Regions from separate parts of the Dietzia sp. UCD-THP genome, predicted to be linked through region 1. Evidence: riboswitches for the same ligand, from Rfam matches in the RefSeq annotation. Region 1 holds a riboswitch; the other holds the start of a gene.

What was found. A riboswitch is a leader RNA that binds a small molecule or an ion and turns the genes downstream of it on or off. The one in region 1 is predicted to bind cyclic di-AMP.
Region 2: linked by a shared signal. The riboswitch ahead of H483_RS31240 (transglycosylase family protein) and the one ahead of H483_RS22730 (C40 family peptidase) in region 1 are both predicted to bind cyclic di-AMP.

The regions. Positions count from the first base shown of each region.
Region 1 is NZ_AOSR01000013.1:52,699-62,782, reverse strand. It holds gene H483_RS22760 (ubiquinol-cytochrome c reductase iron-sulfur subunit) at 1-486, opposite strand, end outside; gene H483_RS22755 (c-type cytochrome) at 483-1,367, opposite strand; gene H483_RS22750 (heme-copper oxidase subunit III) at 1,424-2,035, opposite strand; gene trpD (anthranilate phosphoribosyltransferase) at 2,318-3,382, shown strand; gene H483_RS22740 (DEDD exonuclease domain-containing protein) at 3,363-5,015, opposite strand; gene H483_RS22735 (hypothetical protein) at 5,306-5,458, shown strand; cyclic di-AMP (ydaO/yuaA leader) riboswitch at 5,538-5,685, shown strand; gene H483_RS22730 (C40 family peptidase) at 5,699-6,307, shown strand; gene H483_RS22725 (NlpC/P60 family protein) at 6,485-7,627, shown strand; gene H483_RS22720 (glycosyltransferase family 4 protein) at 7,680-8,813, shown strand; gene H483_RS22715 (long-chain fatty acid--CoA ligase) at 8,858-10,084, opposite strand, start outside.
Region 2 is NZ_KB714651.1:76,130-86,213, reverse strand. It holds gene H483_RS31255 (DNA repair helicase XPB) at 31-1,698, opposite strand; gene H483_RS31250 (helicase-associated domain-containing protein) at 1,763-4,129, opposite strand; gene H483_RS31245 (hypothetical protein) at 4,232-4,429, shown strand; gene H483_RS31240 (transglycosylase family protein) at 4,543-5,163, opposite strand; cyclic di-AMP (ydaO/yuaA leader) riboswitch at 5,175-5,331, opposite strand; gene H483_RS31235 (hypothetical protein) at 5,510-5,791, opposite strand; gene H483_RS40455 (cold-shock protein) at 5,913-6,314, shown strand; gene H483_RS31225 (DUF2771 family protein) at 6,324-6,833, opposite strand; gene H483_RS31220 (MFS transporter) at 6,830-8,221, opposite strand; gene H483_RS31215 (glutaminyl-peptide cyclotransferase) at 8,214-9,116, opposite strand; gene H483_RS31210 (DUF3027 domain-containing protein) at 9,174-10,067, shown strand.

The DNA.
Region 1 (10,084 bases):
GACCTTGCGGCGACCGAGGGTCGAGGTCTTCCAGGAGTCGTTGAGTCCTGCGACGATCGTCCGACGGTCGATGTCCTCGGACGGCCCGTCGTGGCGGGTCTGGACCGAGATCTCCTCGGGGATGAACTTCTTGGTGAACTGCACGGCCCCGAAGCCCAGGAACAGGATCGACAGCCCGATCGTCAGGCCGAGGAGGGGCGTGTACATCATGTAGAGCCAGTAGCCGTCCTCGCCCTGCCCGCGGTACTCCCACGGCCAGGCGATGTAGATCACGGCAAAGGCGAGCGCGAGGACCGCGGACAGCGCGAACCACGTGGTGACGACGCGTGCGGCGCGCTTCTCGGCTCGGGTGGTGACACCCTCCGGCCACCGGCCCTCCCGGAATCGGACGTCGACCTCGTCGAGTTCGGTTCCCAACCGGACGAGCTCGGCGTCGCTCATCCGGTCGAGGTCCGCGGCGGACGGGTTCTTGGGGGTCTCACTCATGAACGGGATCCGATCCAGAGGGTCGCACCGATGAGGGCGACGATGCCGACTAGCCAGATGGCCACACCTTCGGTCACGGGGCCGAGCCCGCCGAGCGCGTAACCGCCGGGCGAGACCTTGGAGTCCGTGTCCCTGATGTAGGCGATGATGTCCTTCTTCTCGTCAGGGGTGAGCTGCCGGTCCGAGAACTTGGGCATGTTCTGCGGCCCGGTGAGCATCGCCTGGTAGATCTCCTGCTCGTTGGCAGGATCGAGAATCGGGGCGTACTTGCCCGCCGACAGCGCGCCACCGCGACCGGTGAAGTTGTGGCAGGAGGCGCAGTTGAGGCGGAAGAGCTCGGAACCACGCGCGATCTCCTCGGCCCGGGCCTCGCCCGAGGCGCCCAGGAGCGACTCCTGGGCGATCGAACCGTCGGGATCGGTGACGATCTCGGGGCCACCGCCGAAGAGGTCGACGTACGCCGCGAGCGCGATGATCTGGTGCTCGCTGTAGCGCGGCTTCTTCCGCTCGGCCTGGGCCTCGTTGTTGGCGGCGGGCATACGGCCGGAGTGGACCTGGAAGTAGGTCGCCCCCGCGCCCGTGCCGACCAGCGACGGACCACGGTCCTCGACACCCTGCAGGTTCTGCCCGTGGCAGGTGATGCACGCGACGTCGTAGATCGACTTGCCCTCGGCGATGAGCGCGGCCTGGTCCTGCTGGGCCGTTGCCACCTGGGGCTCGGGGACGACCGCCGTGGCGATGGCCCCGGCACCGAGCAGACCGGCGGCGATGACGAGCGCGCCGGTCGCCTTGCGGCGACGCTTCGACGAGGCCGGACGTGCCGGGTTCACCGCGGGCTCCGGCGACGGCGTGTCCGCAGCGGGTGGGTGAGGTGAGTTCATTGTGAGTTCCCTTTGGAGTTGGGACCTGCTGGACGCAGCGTCCTGCGGCCAGCTGACTACTGAATGAAGTAGATGGTGACGAAGAGGCCGATCCAGACCACGTCGACGAAGTGCCAGTAGTACGACACGACGATGGCCGCCGTGGCCTGGGCGGGAGTGAACCGGGACATGGTCGTCCGCATGACGAGGACGACGAACGCGAGGACGCCGGCCGCCACGTGGAGGCCGTGGAAACCGGTGGTGATGAAGAAGACCGAGCCGTAGACGCTGGACGAGATCGTGGTGCCCTCGAGGTACATCTCGTAGTACTCGTAGGCCTGCCCGATGAGGAAGACCGTGCCCATCAGGGCCGAGATGATGTACCAGCGGCGGAGGCCGAAGACGTCCCCCTGCTCGGCGGCGAAGACGCCCATCTGGCAGGTGACCGAGGACGCCACGAGGATCGCCGTGATGGTCAGAGCGAACGGGACGTTGAGGTGAGTCGGGTAGGAGGGCCAGTCACCTCCCGAGTTCGCCTTGGAGACGAAGTACATCGCGAACAGTCCCGCGAAGAACATCAACTCCTGGGACAACCAGATGATGGTGCCCACACTGACCATGTTCGGACGGTTCAGCGAATGAACGCGCTGAGCCATCGCCGATCCTGAGTTATCCACTGCGCTCGTCACGAGGCCAAGTATGACCCCTGAGGTGGGCGGAGGCTGCAGGGACCCCCGATTTCGGCGTGTCCCCACAGTGTTTTCGCAGGTCGTTCCTAGAACTCCCGGGAACGGCGTCCGACGACGCACCCCGTGCAGGGGTATCAGGGGCTTCTCAGCCTTTCTGGCGGTCGACCTCAGGGGCCCGGAGATGGGAGTCCGCGGGCACCGGTGGGGTGGCTGGTGGCACGATTGTCGGTGCGCGGTCCCGAGGTTGGCGGGCCGCCGGGATCCAGAGAGAGGTCGGGACACGTGGGGAGTTCTGCAGCGTTCGACGAGGGCCGGTCCTGGCCCGGGGTACTCGGCACGCTCACGTCGGGCCGGGACCTGGAACCGGCTGACGCCCGCTGGGCGATGTCCCGGATCATGGAGGGTCTCGCGACGGACGCCCAGATCGCTGCGTTCGGCGTCGCGCTCGACATGAAGGGTGTGACGGGCCCGGAACTCGACGCCCTGTCCTCGACGATGCTGGACTACTCCCGTCGGGTTCCGACCTCCCGGCCCTGCGTCGACATCGTCGGGACCGGTGGCGACCGACAGGGAACGGTCAACATCTCGACGATGTCCGCTCTCGTCGTGAGCGCCTGCGGGGTGCCCGTGGTCAAGCACGGCAACCGTGCGGCGTCCTCGAAGAGCGGAGGGGCCGATGTCCTCGAGGCTCTCGGCGTCGCGATCGACCTGGGACCGGAGGACGTCGCACGGAGCGTGGACGAGGTGGGTGTGGCCTTCTGTTTCGCGCCCGTGTTCCATCCGGCGCTCCGATTCGCCGCCGCACCCCGCCGGGAGATCGGGATCCCCACGGTGTTCAACGTTCTGGGGCCACTCACCAACCCCGCAGCGCCCACGGCCAACCTCATCGGGTGCGCGTTCGAGCGCCTCATGCCCGTGATGGCCGAGGTGTTCGCGCTCCGCGGTAGATCGGCGTTGGTGGTGCGTGGCTCCGATGGCCTCGACGAGATCACGATGACCGGACCAACCCGCGTGCTGCGGGTGGCAGACGGCCACGTGGACGAGGACGAGATCGCGCCCGGGGACTTCGGGATGGCCACGTGCGCGGTCGAGGAACTGCGCGGGGGCGACGGGAGACACAACGCGGCGGTGGCCCGGGAGCTCCTGTCGGGAGTGAGAGGTCCCGTCAGGGACGCGGTGCTGCTCAACTCCGCGGCGGCGTTGGTGGCGTTCGACGGTCTCGAGCGGGGTGCGGACCTCGTGCCGGCGATGAGGTCGGCAGTGGAGCGCGCCGCGAAGGCGGTCGACGACGGCGAGGCCGCCCGACTCCTGGACAGGTGGGCGGCCTTCAGCGCCGCACGGTCCTGACACCCGCTCCACTTCTCGCCGACGCCGCCTGCTCGGCTCGATCCGCCCACTCGGCGAGTGTGTGGGCACCGTCGACGGGCAGGGCCCAGCACCCCGTGACCGACACGATGCGGGTGGGTCCGGAATCGATCCACCTGTGCACGTTGCGGATGTCCGAGGCGCTGGCTCCGGCGAACGGCCCGGGGCCGGGTTGCACTGTCGTGGCGCCCGCCCTGAGCGAGTCGATCACTGGCAGGGGAGCTGCTCCGGCGGGCACCGTCCCCGAACCGGCGAGACGACCGTGACGCACGACCGCCACCGCCCAGGTGCGCCCGGGCGCGGGTTGGGCCAGGACGAGCTCGCGTAGGCCCGCGGTGGCGGAGAGCTCCTGGTGCCTGGCGAGGGTCCGGACCAGCGCCGCCGCGCGATCTCGCAGCCGGGCCGCGCGCTCGAAGGCTCCGCCCGCGGCGAGCGAGTCGACCCGGTCGACCATCGCCCTCACGGCCGTGGAGTCCCGGCCGGTGACCAGTGCCTCCCATTCCTCGTCGCCGGGTGGCGAACCGGCGGCATCCGCCAGATCCAGCCATGCGGCCCTGGCGTCCTCGGCTCTCCGAAAAGGTCCGAGGGCGAACGGGTGTTCCGGGGCCCGCGTGACGTGCCCCCGGATCGCACGTCCCGACGGCGGGGAGAGCCACCATCCTCGGCGTGGAGACCTGGACCGTCGGTTGTAGGGCGGTTGTAGCGAGTCGATGAGCCGCTCCTCGACGGTCCACGCCTCCAGGAGGTGCGCGCACGGCACCGACTCGACGCTCTCGGCCAGGCCGACCATCGACCGCATCCTGCCGCGCGGATCGGCTCCGGAGTAGTAGGAGCGGGCCCTGCGCCGGACCGATATGGACGACCCCACGTACAGCGCGCCGCCCGACGCGTCGCGGAACAGGTAGACGCCGGGGCCGGTGGTGAGCGACTCGGTCAGGGAGGCCCGGCGCCGGACCGCGGGGGCGAGGCGACCGTCATAGGAACGGAGCTCGGTGAGCGTCGACACCCCGCAGTCGCCGACCCTGGAGATCAGTGCGTGGAGGACGTCGACGGTGGCGCGGGCGTCCTGGAGCGCCCGGTGGTTCGGCTCGACGGTCGATCCCAGATGGGAGGCGAGTTCGCCGAGGCGGTGCCCACGGGTCTCGCCTCGATGGAGGATGCGTCGGGCCAGGGCGAGGGTGCACACCGACGGAGGATCGGGCCACTGGTGGCCGGTCGACTCGGCGGCGGCGCGGAGGAATCCGAGGTCGAACCGGGCATTGTGGGCGACCAGCACGGCGCCGCGGGAGAACTCCAGGAACGTCGCCATCACCTCACCGAGTGCAGGGGCCCCGACGAGATCGACGGGTGCGATCCCGGTGAGCCTGCTGATGTGCCCCGGCAGCGGGCCGTTGATGGCGACGAAGGTGGACAGCTCGGCCCGGACCTCGCCACCCCGTACCCGGACCGCGCCGAGCTCGGTGATCTCATCCGTTCCCGGCCGGGTGCCGGTGGTCTCCAGGTCGACGACGACGAACGTCACCTCGGAGAGCATCGGCTCGAGCTCGTCGAAGGCGGCCTGGACCCCCGTGGCCCCCGGGGAGCGGGCCAGTTCTCGAGTCGGGGGGCAGGGCATGGCGCACACGGTAACGATCCGGTCCGACAGAGACGTCCGACGCACCCCGCACCCCGCACCCCGCACCCCGCGGTCCGCGCCCCGCAGTCCACCGGCCGCCGTTGCGGGCGGTGGGTGTCCCAGGGGTGCGGTGTCGTACCCGGCCGTTACGGTCTGCCCCGAGCCGCAAATCGCGGCCCGGTAACGAATGGGCAACACGCCCAGGACGGAGTGTGATGTAGATCATGTTCTCGATGGACTGCTCACGGTGTCCGGCCCGGCCGGGCGGGTGCGAGGATTGTGTCGTCTCCGTGCTCTTGTCCGAAGAGGTGCAGCTAGATGCACTTTCCGAGGAGTCGTGCGGGTATGTTCTCGAGCCCGAGGTGCGTTCGGCGATCGAGGTGCTCATGGCGCTCGGGATGGTCTCGACGCTCGAGATCGTGGGTGCCGAATCGGCCGCTTAGCGGATGGACTGGACTTCGGCGAGATGGTTTCGTAACCTTTTCGAGACCTCGGAAGTCATCACCCGCCCACCGGTGGGGGCCGGGGTCGCCACCAAAGCGCCACCACGGCGCACCGGGGAACCACGTTCCACTGGGGTGAATCGCCCGACGGCCGAGAGGTCGGGGCGTAGGACAGACTTCCGTGTCCGAACCCGTCAGCTAACCCGGTCGGTGTCCAGGAAGAAAGAGGAAATCACTCTCGTGGGAGCCCACAGCATCAAGGCCAGCTCGACCGGGCGCCGTGTCGCCACCGCAGGACTGCTCGCAGCGGGCGCCGCCGTCGCAGGCGCCGGGACCGCGGCCGCCGCACCGGTGACCGTCGACGTGCCCGTCGAACTGCGTCTGCCCGGTGTGCCCGCACAGGTCACCGTCGATCTCCCAGAGGGCATCGCCCTGCCCGCCGGCCTCGTCCCGGTAGCCCAGGCCGCCCCCGTCGAGTTCGCCACCCCGGCGCCGGAGATCTCCACCGGCCAGCGCATCCTCGACGCCGCGAGCACCCGCGTCGGCTCGCCCTACGCCTGGGGCGCCACCGGCCCCAATTCGTTCGACTGCTCCGGCCTGACCTCGTGGGCGTACAAGGAGGCGGGAATCTCCATCCCGCGTACCAGCCAGGCCCAGATCGGCGGCGGCACCCAGGTCGCCAAGGCCGACCTGCAGCCCGGGGACATCGTCGCGTTCTACAGCGGCGCCAGCCACGTGGGCATCTATGCCGGCAACGGCCAGGTCGTCCACGCCCCGTACTCCGGCACCTCGGTGAGCTACGCGCCGCTGGACTCCATGCCCTTCTACGGTGCGACCCGCTACTACTGAGTCGTCCCGCAGACGCTCTCCAGCGGACCCCGCCGATCCCCGGTCACGTAACCGGTGTCGGCGGGGTTCGTCGTCTGTACTATCTCGATCACGACTATCCCGTCCACGGAGCATGACGCGACATCCGTCGCGCTCCGTTCGTCACCGACACACGATCCGAGAGCGCCGCATCTACCCATGACCCAGAGAGTCCGGTCGGTCGCCCTGACCGTTGTCGTTTTGGTCCTCCTGGGCTCCGGCGGCGTGACGGTGTCGGCTCAGACGGCGTCGGCCCAGACGGTGTCGGCCCAGACCGTGGATCCCGGGACGGCGGGCCCGGTCGGGGCCGAGAGCACCGGTACGGCGGGCCCGGCCCAGGACACCGCGCAGGAACGACCCGCCTCGTCGGGCGAGGCCCCCGGTGAGGATCTGGTCGAGCTGGCGAGGCTGTCCGCGGAGGCCGGGGCACTCGGGGAGGAGCTGCACCTCGCGCGGGCGGATCTGGAGCGGGCCGACGCCGAACGGCAGCGGCGCGAGCGCGAGGCCGGGGTGGCCGCCGGACTCGCCGTCGTCGCCGATGTGGGGGCGTCGCGCGACCAGTCGCTCGTCGACCGACTCGCGACGATCCGCTACCGCGGGGGCGATACCGGTGCCACCCGGGCCGCCGTCCTCGCCGAGAGTCCACGAGATCTGGTCGACCGGCTCGGTACCCTGCAGCGGCTCTCGGGCGCCACCACCAGTGCCCTCGACTCCTCGCGGGCCGCCTCGGCGGAGGCCGCCCGTCTCCGCCTGGAGGCGGATGCTGCGTCGGAGGTCGCGCGCGCCTCGGCCCGGGACGCCCAGCGACGCGCGGACGACCTCGATCGGCGGTCGGACGAGATGAGGGTGCGGATCGACGAGGTGAGGCGTCGTGTGGACGCTCTCTCCGACGCGCAGCGTGCACTCTGGGCCGGCGGTCCCCTGGTGCCCCCGGGGTACGTCGCCCCGGCGATCGACGGTGTCAACACGGCCGCGTTGAACGTGGCCCTCACCCGGCTGGGTGCCCCGTACTCCTGGGGGGCGACCGGACCGTCCGAGTTCGACTGCTCCGGCCTCATGGTGTGGGCATACGCGCAGGAGGGCAAGGCGCTTCCCCGGTCGAGTCAGGCGCAGGCGGTGGCGGGGGCGCCCGTCGCGATGGCGGACATCCGACCCGGAGACCTCGTCATCTACTACGCGGGTGCGACCCACGTCGGCATGTACGCCGGCGACGGACTCGTGCTCCACGCGCCGACCTACGGGGTGCCGGTCAAGCTCGAGAAGGTCGACGCCATGCCGATCAGCGGGATCCGTCGCTACTGACCCATGGGCGCCGGGCAGGAGATCCCCGGGCGGTGTGGCAGTCTCGGATGTGATGACGAAGACCCTGCTGATCACCAACGACTACCCGCCGCGGCCCGGTGGTATCCAGTCATACCTGGAGACCTACCTGGCGCACCTGGACCCGGAGGACGTGGCGGTCCTCGCCTCGACGTTCCGGGGCCGGGACTCGATCGAGTACGACGACTCCCGCCCCTATCTGGTCGAGCGGGTCCCGACGGAGATGCTTCTGCCCACTCCGGATCTCGCGAAGCGGGCCCGGAGACTGGCCTCGGACTTCGGGGCGAGCACGGTGTGGTTCGGTGCGGCGGCACCCCTGGCCGCGATGGCACCCGTCCTGCGGGAGGGTCCCGTCACCCGCATCGTCGCCAGCACCCACGGTCACGAGGTGGGGTGGTCGATGCTGCCTGGTTCGCGGCAGGTGCTCAGGATGATCGGAGAGTCCACGGACGCCGTCACCTACGTGAGTGAGTACACGAGACGACGCGTCGCGGCGGCGTTCGGCCCGCACGCGCGGCTCGTGCACCAGCCCGGGGGAGTCGACACGGACAGGTTCCGGCCCGATCCCGTCCGCCGCAGGTCGATCCGCGAGCGCTACGGGGTGGCGGACCGTGAGGTGATCGTGTGTCTCTCCCGCCTCGTCCCGAGGAAGGGGCAGGACGCGCTCATCCGCTCGTTGCCCGAGATCGCCCGCCGCGTCCCGGGAGCGGTCCTCGTCGTCGTCGGGGGTGGCCCGTACCGGCGGACGCTGGAGGGTCTGGCCCGCAGGCACGGGGTGTCGGACCGGGTGATCTTCACCGGCCGGATCCGGGCGGACGAGATCGTCGACCACCACCGGATGGCGGACGTGTTCGCCATGCCCTGCCGCACCCGGGGTGGGGGACTCGACGTGGAGGGGCTGGGGATCGTGTACCTGGAGGCCTCGGCCTGCGGCGTCCCCGTCGTGGCCGGCCGAAGCGGCGGAGCCCCGGAGACCGTCCTGGACGGGACCACCGGGCTCTTGGTGGACGGGACCTCGACGGGCGAGATCGTCGACGCCGTGGCCGGTCTGCTCTCGGACCGGCCACGCGCGTCGTCGATGGGTGTCCGCGGCCGCACCTGGGTTCTCGACTCCTGGCGATGGGAAGACCTCGCGCGCGACATGCGGCGAGTGCTCTCCGGGGACTAGCGTGCGATCGACTCCCGATCCGGGCGTGGATCGGGCTGGGTACGTCAGCTGTAGAAGTCCTCGATCTGTGCCGCGAACTTCTGGTGCACCACGTTTCGCTTGACCTTGAGCGAGGCGGTGAGCTCCCCGGTCTCCTCGGTGAACTGGTCGGGGAGCACGTGATATTTCTTGATGGCCTCCGAGTGGGAGACGGTGCTGTTGGCCCGCGACATCGCCTGGTCGAGATGTTCGATCATGTCCGCGTCCCGCAGCAGCTCGTACAGTGAACCGGTCTTGTCATGGTGAGCCTTCCACCGGTCCAGCGCCTCGGGGTCGAGGGTGAGCAGCACCGAGATGAACGGCTTCCCGTCGCCCACGCACACGGCCTCGGCGACGAGCGGGTCCGCCCGGAGCGCGTCCTCGAGCTGGTTCGGAGCGACGTTCTTGCCACCCGCGGTGACGATGATCTCCTTCTTGCGGCCGGTGATCGTCAGGTAGCCGTCCTCGTCCAGCGATCCGAGGTCCCCGGTCCGGAACCAGCCGTCGGAGAAGGCCTCGGCGGTCGCACGCTCGTTGCGCCAGTAGCCGGAGGTCACCACCGGGCCGTTCACCTCGACCTCGCCGTCCGGGGCGATCCGGACCGCGCACCCGGGTAGTGGCTGGCCGACGCTCCCGATACGCATCTGACCGGGGGTGTTGACCGCGATCGCCGCGCAGGTCTCCGTGAGTCCGTACCCCTCGAAGATGTTGACACCGATGCCGTCGAAGAAGTGGGCCAGGCGTTCGCCGAGCGGCGCGCCACCCGAGATGGCGATCTCACAGCGTCCACCCAGTGCGGTGACGAGTTTGGCGTAGACGAGTCTGGCGAACAGCGCGTGGCGGAGCCTGAGCAGCGGCCCCACCCGTCCACCGCGGTTGGCCTTGGAGTAGGCGACGGCGGTGTCGGTGGCCTTGTCGAACATCCACGCCTTGAAGGCACCGCCGTCCTGGGCGGTGGCCTGGGCCTTGTTGAAGACCTTCTGGAACACGCGCGGGACGGCCAGGATGTAGTGGGGCCGCATCTCGGAGAACGTGTCCACGAGATTCGTCAGGTCCGACGAGTGGGCGATCCGGACGCCGGCGTGGAACCCCGCGTAGGTGACGGCGCGGGCCAGCACGTGGGCCAGGGGAAGGAACATGACCGTGGTCGCGTCCTGCCGGAGGTACTGGTTGAACGGGGTCTCGAGGAGGGCGAGGGCCTCGGACATGAAGTTGCGGTGGGTGAGCATGCACCCCTTGGGTCGCCCGGTGGT
Region 2 (10,084 bases), on a different contig from region 1:
GGCGCGGCGACCAGGGTGCTCCGGGTGCCCTCAGCCGACCTCGGGCAGGTCCGGGCCGAGCAGGTCGTCGGCGTCGACGATCCGGTACGCGTATCCCTGTTCCGCGAGGAAGCGCTGGCGGTGGGCCGCGTACTCGGCGTCGAGGGTGTCCCGGGAGACCACCGAGTAGAAGTGGGCCTGCCCCCCGTCCTGCTTGGGACGGAGGAGTCGTCCGAGCCGCTGCGCCTCCTCCTGACGGGAGCCGAAGGTCCCGGAGACCTGGACCGCCACGCTCGCCTCGGGCAGGTCGATGGAGAAGTTCGCGACCTTGGACACCACGAGGGTGGAGATCTCCCCGGAGCGGAAGGCGTCGAACAGTGCCTCCCGCTCCCTGGTGGGCGTGGAACCCTGGATGACCGGCGCGTCGAGTTCGCCCCCGAGCTGCTCCAACTGGTCGAGGTAGGCGCCGATCACCAGGGTCGGCGCGCCCGAGTGCCGGGCGAGGATGCTCTTGACCACCGAGGTCTTGGTCCGCGCGGTCGAGCACAATTTGTACTTGTCCTCCGCCTCGGCGGTGGCGTACATCATGCGTTCGTTCTCGGTGAGCGTCACGCGCACCTCCACACAGTCGGCCGGCGCGATCCACCCCTGTGCCTCGATGTCCTTCCAGGGGGCGTCGTATCGCTTGGGGCCGATGAGGGAGAACACGTCCCCTTCCCGTCCGTCCTCGCGCACCAGGGTGGCGGTGAGCCCGAGTCGGCGACGCGACTGCAGGTCCGCGGTCATCCGGAAGACCGGTGCCGGGAGCAGGTGCACCTCGTCATAGATCATCAGCCCCCAGTCGCGGGAATCGAACAGTTCGAGCGCCCGGTGCACGCCCTTGGTCTTGCGGGTGACGACCTGGTAGGTGGCGATGGTGACCGGGCGGATCTCCTTACGCTCGCCCGAGTACTCGCCGATCTCGTCCTCCGTGAGCGTGGTGCGGGCCAGTAGTTCGCGCTTCCACTGTCGGCCGGCGACGGTGTTGGTCACGAGGATGAGCGTCGTGGCCTTGGCGCGGGCCATCGCCGCGGCACCGACCATGGTCTTGCCGGCGCCGCAGGGCAGCACGACGACGCCGGACCCCCCGGCCCAGAAGGAGTCCGCCGCCATCTGCTGGTAGTCACGCAGCTCCCAGGGCTCGGACTCGGTGGACAGGGCGATCTCGTGCGCCTCTCCGTCGACGTACCCGGCCAGGTCCTCGGCCGGCCACCCGATCTTGAGCAGCTCCTGCTTGAGGCGGCCGCGCTCGGAGGGGTGGACGATCACGGTGTCCGCGTCGATCTCGGCGCCGAGCATCGGGGCGATCTTCTTGTGCCGTCTGACCTCGGCGAGCACGGCGGCGTCCAGCGAGATCAACGTCAGGCCGTGGACCGGGCTCTTGACCAGCTGGAGACGGCCGTAGCGGGCCATCGTGTCCGCGATGTCGACCAGCAGCGGCTGGGGGACGGGGAAACGGGAGTAGGTGACCAGCACGTCGACGACCTGCTCGGCGTCGTGACCGGCGGCCCGCGCGTTCCACAGCGCGAGCGGCGTGATCCGGTAGGTGTGCACGTGCTCGGGCGCGCGCTCGAGTTCTGCGAACGGTGCCAGGGCCTGCCGGGCGTCGCCCGCCCGGTCGTGGTCGATCTCCAGCAGCACGGTTTTGTCCGACTGGACGATCAGCGGTCCACCACTCACGTCTGTTCTCCTCGGTTGTCGCGGGCCCGACCGGGCCCGACCCTCCAGTGTCCCGGAATCCGGCTCAGCGTGTCGGGTCGACGTCCGAGACGGAGATCACGCGGTGCAACGGCAGGCTCACGGCCTCGGCGGAGTCGGGCTCGACCCCCTCGATCCGTCCCCCTGCGACGGAGACCGGGACGACGAGCCGGGAGGTCGAACGCCCCTGTGCGTCGACCACCGAGACCGTCACCGCGGTGCCCGACCCGGCGGCCTCGTGCAGGCGGGCGATGGCGGCCTCACCGGAGTACCCGCCCCCCGAGGGGCCACGGGCCGCGCGCACGCGGTCGGCCGAGCGCATCGCCGCGATCGCCGTACGGAGCTCCGAGGGGGTGGCCACCCGCGTCGGGACGCGGGGAGCCCGACCGGGGGAGGCGGCGCGGATGCGGGCCACCGGACGGGTGAGGGCGACGACGGCCCCGGACGTGTCCTCGACGACCGGGGCGAATCCGTGCTCTCGGAGCGCCTCGACGAGGTCCAACGGACGGGCCTGGGAGATGAGGACGGTCGGGGCGACCGAGCGCAATGCGCACCTCTCCACCACGGGCGAGCCAAGGACCTGCGCCACCAGCGACGGGTCGTCACATCGCAGGAACGACAGCGCGGCGCCCGCCCGGAGCCGGCCGTGCCTGCGCGCCACGTCCTCGATGAGGTAGTCCAGAGACTGCGGGACCGGGGTGACCGAGGTCCGTGCGAGCAGTTCCCTGATCCCGGCGGCGGTCCGTCCCGAGTCCAGCGCCCGACGCAGAGACGTCTCGGTCACCCGGTAGGTGGTGGCGGCCCCCGCGGACTCGACGTCGGCGAGGAGGTCGAAGTCCGCCGCGAGATCCGGTACGAGTGGCCCGGGGGCGAGGATGGTGAGGTCGGCCTGGACGATCACCTCCGAGACGGGCTCGGGGAGTGCCGCGGTAAGGATGGGCTCGAGGTCGTCGAGCGAGGGGGCCGCGGCGGCGGGGGGACCGGAGACCAGGAGCCTGGCCGCGCGGGTGGCGGTCGTCCCCACCACGAGCCCGAGCCGCCTCGCCTCCGCGATGATCTCCGTGCAGGGCCGTGACCCGGCCCGCGAGAACCACATCGGTGAGAACCAGCGCACCACCTCCGGCACCAGGTCGTCACCCGGTGCGGCCCCGGGCTCGAGCCCGGCCAGGGCGCGCACAACCCGGTCGCGCTCGCCCGCCGCGGGTGGGCCCACCGGATCGCCGAGGGCGGGGACCGTGCCGCCGCCCTCGACCTCGGAACCGACCCGCCACGGCGCGCGCGGCATCGACCACCAGGCCAGGACGAGGTCCGCCCAGCGCCGCGCGCGGTCGCGAGCCGACCACACGTCCGCGGCCTCGGTCGGTGCCCACACCGAGTCGAACCCGGTCTCACCGATATCGGTGTCGCCGACGGCGATCAGGCCCGCGGCGGCGAGGACCTCGAGCAGAAGGGGGAGTTCTGCTTCGCCCACCCGGGCGGCCCGGGCGATCCGGCGGAGTTCCCGGACACCCACCCCGCCGGCCTTGAGGGTGGCGGCCGGGTGGAGGGACAGCGTCGCGATGAGCGCATCGCAGCGGTGGAGGAGGTCGAGGGCGGCCACGCCCCCGGATGCGTCGATGCCGTCGGCGGACGACGTCCCGGCCGTCGACCCGGTACCCGCGGAATTCCGTTTCCCTGTCCCCGGCTCCGACCAGGGCAGGTCGAGGAGAGACGAGCCGCTCGCGCGGGCTCCGTGTCTGGCCCGGTCCAGGGCATGGGCGCGGGGTACGACCACCTCGCCGTCGGCGGTACCGGTGGTCGAGGCCAGGCCGGCGTAGACCAGCTCCGCGGCCGCTGCCCGGACCGTCTCCGACGCGGCGGGCCCGAGGGAACCCGCGGGCGTGCGGCCGCGGGCGACCGCTGTGAGGACCCCCAGCGCCCGTTCGGACAGACCGTTCCACGCGGCGTCGAGCCGGGTCCCGACGGGCTCCCCGGGACGAGGGGCCGTCACCGGCGCGGCGTCGATCGCCGCGGCGGTGACGGGGACGATCCGGGCGTGGGCGGGGTCGCCCCACAGCAGCGCGAGCTCACGGAGGGTGTCCACGGCCGCGCGGAATGCCGCGGCGTCGTGGTCAGCGCCGAGACGCTCCGCGAGCGCACCGATCGGCACCGGGCCGGAGTCGGCACCGAGCGCGGCGGCCGTGGACAGCACGAGCAGTTGCGGCCAGGTGAGGGTGCCGAGCGCGCGGGCGGTCGACGCGGGCAACCGCAGCCGGGAGGCGAGAACGCTCAGCGACGCCGGGGGAGGGGTGGCCACGTCCGCACGTCTCTCGCACAGCCGCACCAGTGTCTCGTCGGTCAGTCCGGCCAGCCAGGTGGGGAAATCGGGTTCCCCGCTGGCGGGGTGCCGGGTCGTGGTGCGGGAGGTCGACATATCCGCACCAGCCTAGTGAGATGTGGCCGTCTGCGGGAACCGGTGGCGGTGGTGTACGACCCAGGTGCTGACGGATCGGGCTCGAGGTGAGATGATGTCCACGTGGCTGCCAAGAAACTGACCTACGACAACCCGGGATGGCCCGACGCCTCGTTCGGCGAGCACCCGGTGACCGAACTGGCTGCGCTCGTGGCGGGGGGGTTGTCCCCCTTCGGGCAGGAGATCTTCCCGTTGCCGCAGGAGCGCCTGAACTATGTCCATCCGGAGACGGTGGTCAACAGGACCCTGCCGTCCCGCTGACCCGCCCACCGGTGTCGAACGTCGGCGTGACGGCGTCGGCATAGACGACAGAACGGCCCGCCAGCCCCTTGAGAGGGGGTGGCGGGCCGTTCTCGTGGGCGGTCCGACCCGGATCAGTTCGCCAGGTAGGTGGCGAAGAAGTCGTCCACAGCGGCCTGGTTGTCGGCGTAGGCGGCGTCGATGAGGTCCTTGTTGGCCTGGTAGCCATCGGTGATCGGCAGCGCGAGACCGCGGCCTTCGGCGAACGCGGTGAGGGTCGCGACGTGATCGGCGGCGGTGATCGCCACGGGAGCGGCGGGCGCAGCCGGGGCCGGGGCGGGCGCCGGGTTGGACAGGTCGCGCGGCGTCGGCGCGGAGTTCAGGCCCAGCTTGGCCGAGCAGGCGGGCCACGCTCCCCAACCCTGACCCGCGAGGGTCTTCTCGGCGATGGCGATCTGCTGTTCGCGGGTCGCCTGGTTGGCGGTCGGCGCGTACTGCGTGCCGCCGTAGGCCGCCCAGGTGCTCGGCGAGAACTGCAGTCCGCCGTGGTAGCCGTTGCCGGTGTTGATCGCCCAGTTGCCGCCGGCCTCACACTGGGCGAGACGATCCCAGTCGGAGTCCGGGGCCGCGTTGGCGGCCGGGGCGAGGGCGAGCCCGGCGGCGGAGAAAGCGGTGCCCGCGAGGACGACCTTCACCGCCGTCCTGGGTGCGAAGGCGGGGGCGGCAGCGCGGTGGCGTCCGGTGTACGAGGTCATATACGCGTCAGTCCTTTTCACTCTGTGCCTACGGGGTGAGCTGTCGGGTTCGGACGAGTGCGCCCGGCCGCACATGGCGGCTTGACCCCAAGGCGATCTGTGGTCGCCGGCCCGGGAAGGGCCCTGATCGGGTCCCCCGTCCCCGCCCGGTAACGGTCAATGTCGCATCGGCCGCAGGGCGGGGTTCGGTGGTGCGTCCGATGCCAACTCGCTGACGAGTCTGACTCGAACAGTAGCGGGTTGATGCCGGATCGTCACCATTCTGAGATAAAACCAGGTCACGCAGAAGGGTGGCTATCAGTGTTATCCGCTCGTTACCTGGAGATTCGCGGAAGTGTGGGTTCCGTCACGCCCTCGGGGGCCGCGAGCCGAGGATGGCGTACAGCAGACCCATGAGGAACCCGACCGGGGTGAACACCATCGCGCCGACATAGAGGAACGTGGGTGCGTCCCGGTCCAGGACGAACGGGGTGAGTGCGGCGAAGATCGTGAACACCACTCCGACGGCGAAGACGGCCAGGGCGGCGACGAACAGACCGCGGCGTCGGGGGCGGACCGGGGCGGGCTCCACCGCGTGGGGGGTCCAGGGGTCGGGGTCGTCGGCCGGGGGTCGGGCATCTGAGGTCACACCGGGCAGGCTACCGGCCCGGTGGGGGCACCGAACCACCACCTCGGCGAGGGTAGGCTCGGGTGCGTCGTGGTGATCGTCGGTCGCACCTGTGCGCGATCGTGTGGAGAGGTGGTTCGCGGTGCCCAGTGGCAGGGTCAAGTGGTACGACGCGGAGAAGGGTTTCGGCTTCCTGTCCCATGAGGGCGGGGAGGACGTCTACGTCCGGTCCGACGCCCTTCCTGACGGCGTGGACACGCTCCGGCCCCGCCAGCGGGTGGAGTTCGACATGGTCTCCGGTCGGCGTGGCCCTCAGGCGCTCCGGGTGGTCGTTCACGAGGAGCCCACCGTCGCGCAGGACCGAGCGCACCGGGGTGGCCCACGGCACTCCCCGGATGAGCTCCACGGGATGGTCGAGGACATGATCAAGGTGCTCGAGTCGACCGTCCAGCCCGAGTTGCGGCGGGGCCACCGTCCTGACCACAAGGTGTCGAGCCGCGTGGCGTCGGTTCTCCGCGCGGTCGCCCGGGAACTGGACGCATAACCGGCAAGGTCAGTCCGCGTAGTCGAACCCGACCGACCACTCACCGCTGAGGATCGTCTCCGAGCCGTCCGCGGCGTAGACGAGCGCGACCGCCCGGAGCGCCAACCCCTCGATTCGTCCCTCGTCGGGCAGGGAGACAGGAACGAGCAGTTCGCCGGGTCCGTCGGGCTCGACGGTGTATTCGCGGAACCCGTCCGCGCGGACCTCGTAGACGTCGAGTGTGGCGCGGCGAAGCTCGACCGGGAGCCGGATCGTGAGCGTGTGCTCACCCGAGATGGTGAACCGGCCCACCGGATTGGCGTAGCTCGTGCCGTCGAGGTCCGTGGCCGCGAACGGAGGAACCTCGACGTGATCGCGGTCGGTCGCGACGGTGATAGACGGCACCGACCCGTGGCGAGAGGCCGAGCCCTGCCACGCCCCCACGATGGCGGCGATCATGATGATCACCCATGCCAGGATCGCCCACGTGACTGGACGAACGCGGGGGCCGGAGGCGGGGGCAACGCTGCGGAAGCTCACTCCTCCATTCTGCCGAGCAGGCGTGCGCCGAACGCACGGGGGTCACGTGGCGCTCCGGGGAACCGGGGTCGGTTGCCGCCGAGCCCCGGTACGAGCGTGGATCCGCGCCCGGTCAGGAGGGACTGCGCGAACAACAGGGAGCCCACGATCGCGATCACGCCGAAGCCCACGGTGAAATCAGGCGGTAGGAGGACCCCCAGCGCACCGCCCGCGACCCACGCCAGCTGCAGAGCCGTCTCGGACCGGCCGAACGCCGACGACCGCGCGGAATCCGGGATGTCCGTCTGGATCGACGCGTCGAGCGCCACCTTGCCGAGCGCGCTGCTCACCGCCGCGACGAGTGCGAGTGGGGTCGCGGCCCAGATGTTGCCGAGGACCGCCGCCACCACCGCCGCCGACAACGCGGCGCCCGCCGCCGTCGTGGTGATCCTGCCCGGTCGGCCCAGGGGGAGACGGGCGCCCACGGCATTCCCCACGAAGGTGCCGAGTCCTCCCGCCGCACCGGCGATCGCGAGCATCCCGGCCTGTTCCACCGCGGTGGCGTTCTCCTGGGCCTTGGCCACGAACGCGAGGAACAGGGTGAGGAAGCCGGTCATGAACCGGACCATTGACACGGCCCAGAGGTTGGCCAGGACCTGACGGCCCAGCGGCCGGGTGAGAACGGCCTTGAGCCCGCTGACGAGCGGGCGGCCCCGGTCCACGCGCAGGGTCGCCGACTCCTCGTCGAGCGAGGCCTCGGCGTGTGCGGGGATGGTCATCGCGATGTACGCCGTCACCAGCGCCACCGCGGCGAGCAGCCACAGGGCCGCGTCGGAGCCCCACACCCACGACACGGCACCGGCGAGGGCCCCTGCGATCAACGACCCGCCCACGTGGCCGAGCACCGTCAGCCGGGAGTTCGTCCGGACCAGGTCGAGCGCCGGCGGCAGGACGTGCGGGGTGATCGACGCCTTGACCACGCCGAAGGTCTTGGACAGCACGAGCATCCCCAGCGCGAGGGGATACAGCAGCCAGGAGTCGAAGTTGAGCGCGAGGATCACCGCGAGCACCGCCCGCAGGGTGAAGGTCAACGACACCGTGAGGCGCCGCCCGCTCCGCAGCCGGTCGAGGGCCGGTCCGATCACTGGGGCGATCAGCGCGAACGGGGCGACCGTGACGAGGAGGTACAGGGCCACGTTGCTCCGCGACTCGGCGGTGGCGGCGGAGAAGAACAACGTGTTGGCCAGGGCGACGGCGAGGATCGCGTCGCACGCGAAGTTGGCGACGGTGACGTAACTCAGCTGCGACAGGCCCGATCTGTCGGCCCCGTCGGCGTGGAAGACCCGCCGGACGCCCCGGCCGACGGTGGCCGCGGCTCGACGGGTCGGCCCGGGGGAGCGGTCAGCCAATGAGGCGCACCTCGTACATCGTCGGCCACAACTTCCCTGTGAGCAGCACGTTCTCCGAACCGGGGAGCGCGGCGATCCCGTTGAGAACCGCCTCCCGGCTGGCCGGCCGGGGTCGCTCGAGCGCCGAGGCGTCGTAGATGGCGGTGACCGCGCCGGTGGCGGGGTCGATGCGGATGACCTCGTCCGTCATCCAGACGTTGGCGAGGACGGTGCCGTCCGCGCACTCGAGTTCGTTGATCCGGACCACGGGTGTGCCCCCCGAGGTCACCGAGACCGTGCCGGTGGGCTCGAAGGTGACGGGGTCGCGGAAGGTCAGCTGGTCGGAGCCGTTGCTCATGATCAGCCGTTCGCCGTCGTGACACAGGCCCCAGCCCTCGCCCACGTACGGCACCTCGGAGCGCACCTCGAGGGTCCGGGGGTCCCGGTTGTGGGCGATCCCGTTGGTCCAGGTCAGGGTCCAGAGGGTGTCCGGGGTGACGGCCAGGCCCTCGCCGAACTCGTCGTCCGCCATCCGCACGGAGACGGTGGGCGGGCCGCCGGCGAGCGGGCGGCGCTGCACCTGCGAGCGGGTGAACTCACCCGTCGACTCGTAGATCTCGTCGCCCACCACCTGCAGACCCTGGGTGAACAACTCAGGATCGTGCGGCAGGGTCCGGACGACCTCGACCGAACCCCGTACGGGCCGGGGCTCGGCCGGGCCCACCGGCACCTGTCCGCCGGCCGCGTCGCCGGACCCGGAACCGGAGCCGGTGGGCATGCTCGACGACGCGAGGGAGGCGCCGGGGGACGTGGCGCTCCCGGCGAAGTCGGAACCCGTCGAGGTGCACGCCGCGACGGCACCGACGAGGGAGAGTGAGACGGCGAGAGGGCCGAGGGTGCCGAGGACGTTACGCATGGCTCAAGAATGCCGTACTCCGGGCCGAACCGCGACGTCGTGGTGATGACGCGCATAATGGGTCGCGTGAACACCGAGGTAGACACGGATCAGGAGGCGGACCCCGTGAGCACCGATCAGGCCTCGGGCTTCGACGAGGCCCTGCGCGAGCGACTGGCCTCGGGCGTCGACGTGGCGCGTTCCGCCGTGGAGGAGTTCGCGACAGACGGAGTGGGAGAGCATCTGGGGAGCGTCGTCGAGGCGCCGTTCACCACGACGCACCGGTTCGCGTCCGACCTCGCCGGTTACCGGGGGTGGTACTGGGCCTGCGTGTTGGCGTTGGTTCCCGGCGGTGAGGTGACGGTCGACGAGATCTCCCTCCTGCCCGGTCCCGGTTCCGTCGTGGCCCCGGAATGGGTGCCCTGGGAGAAGAGGATCCGGCCGGGCGATCTGGGTGCGGGCGATCTCCTGCCCCCTGCCGAGGACGACGAGCGGCTGGTCCCCGGGCAGCTCCTCACGGGCGACGACGAGCTCGACGAGGTCGCCGGCCCCGTGGGTCTCGGACGCCCCCGGCACCTGAGTCGCGAGGGCCGGTCGGCCGCCGCCGCCCGATGGGCCGCCGCACGTGGGCCGGACTCCGAGATCGCCCGCGGGGCCAAGCACCACTGCGGGTCCTGTGGCTTCCTGCTCCCGATCTCCGGTTCGCTGGGGGCGATGTTCGGGGTGTGCGCCAACGAGTACTCCGCCGACGGGCAGGTGGTTCATCTCCAGTACGGATGCGGCGCCCACAGCGAGGTGCAGGTGGCCACCGAGTCCACGGCGCCCGCGACCGAGGCGTATGACGACGCCGCCGTGGACGTGGTGGTTCTTCCCCAGCAGCTGGCGGCCTCCGCCGCCCGGGCGCGCGGGGCGGCCGAGGCGCAGGACCAGGCGGGAGAAACGGGTCGGGCGACCACTCCCGACCAGGTCTGACCCCGTAGACGCCCCGG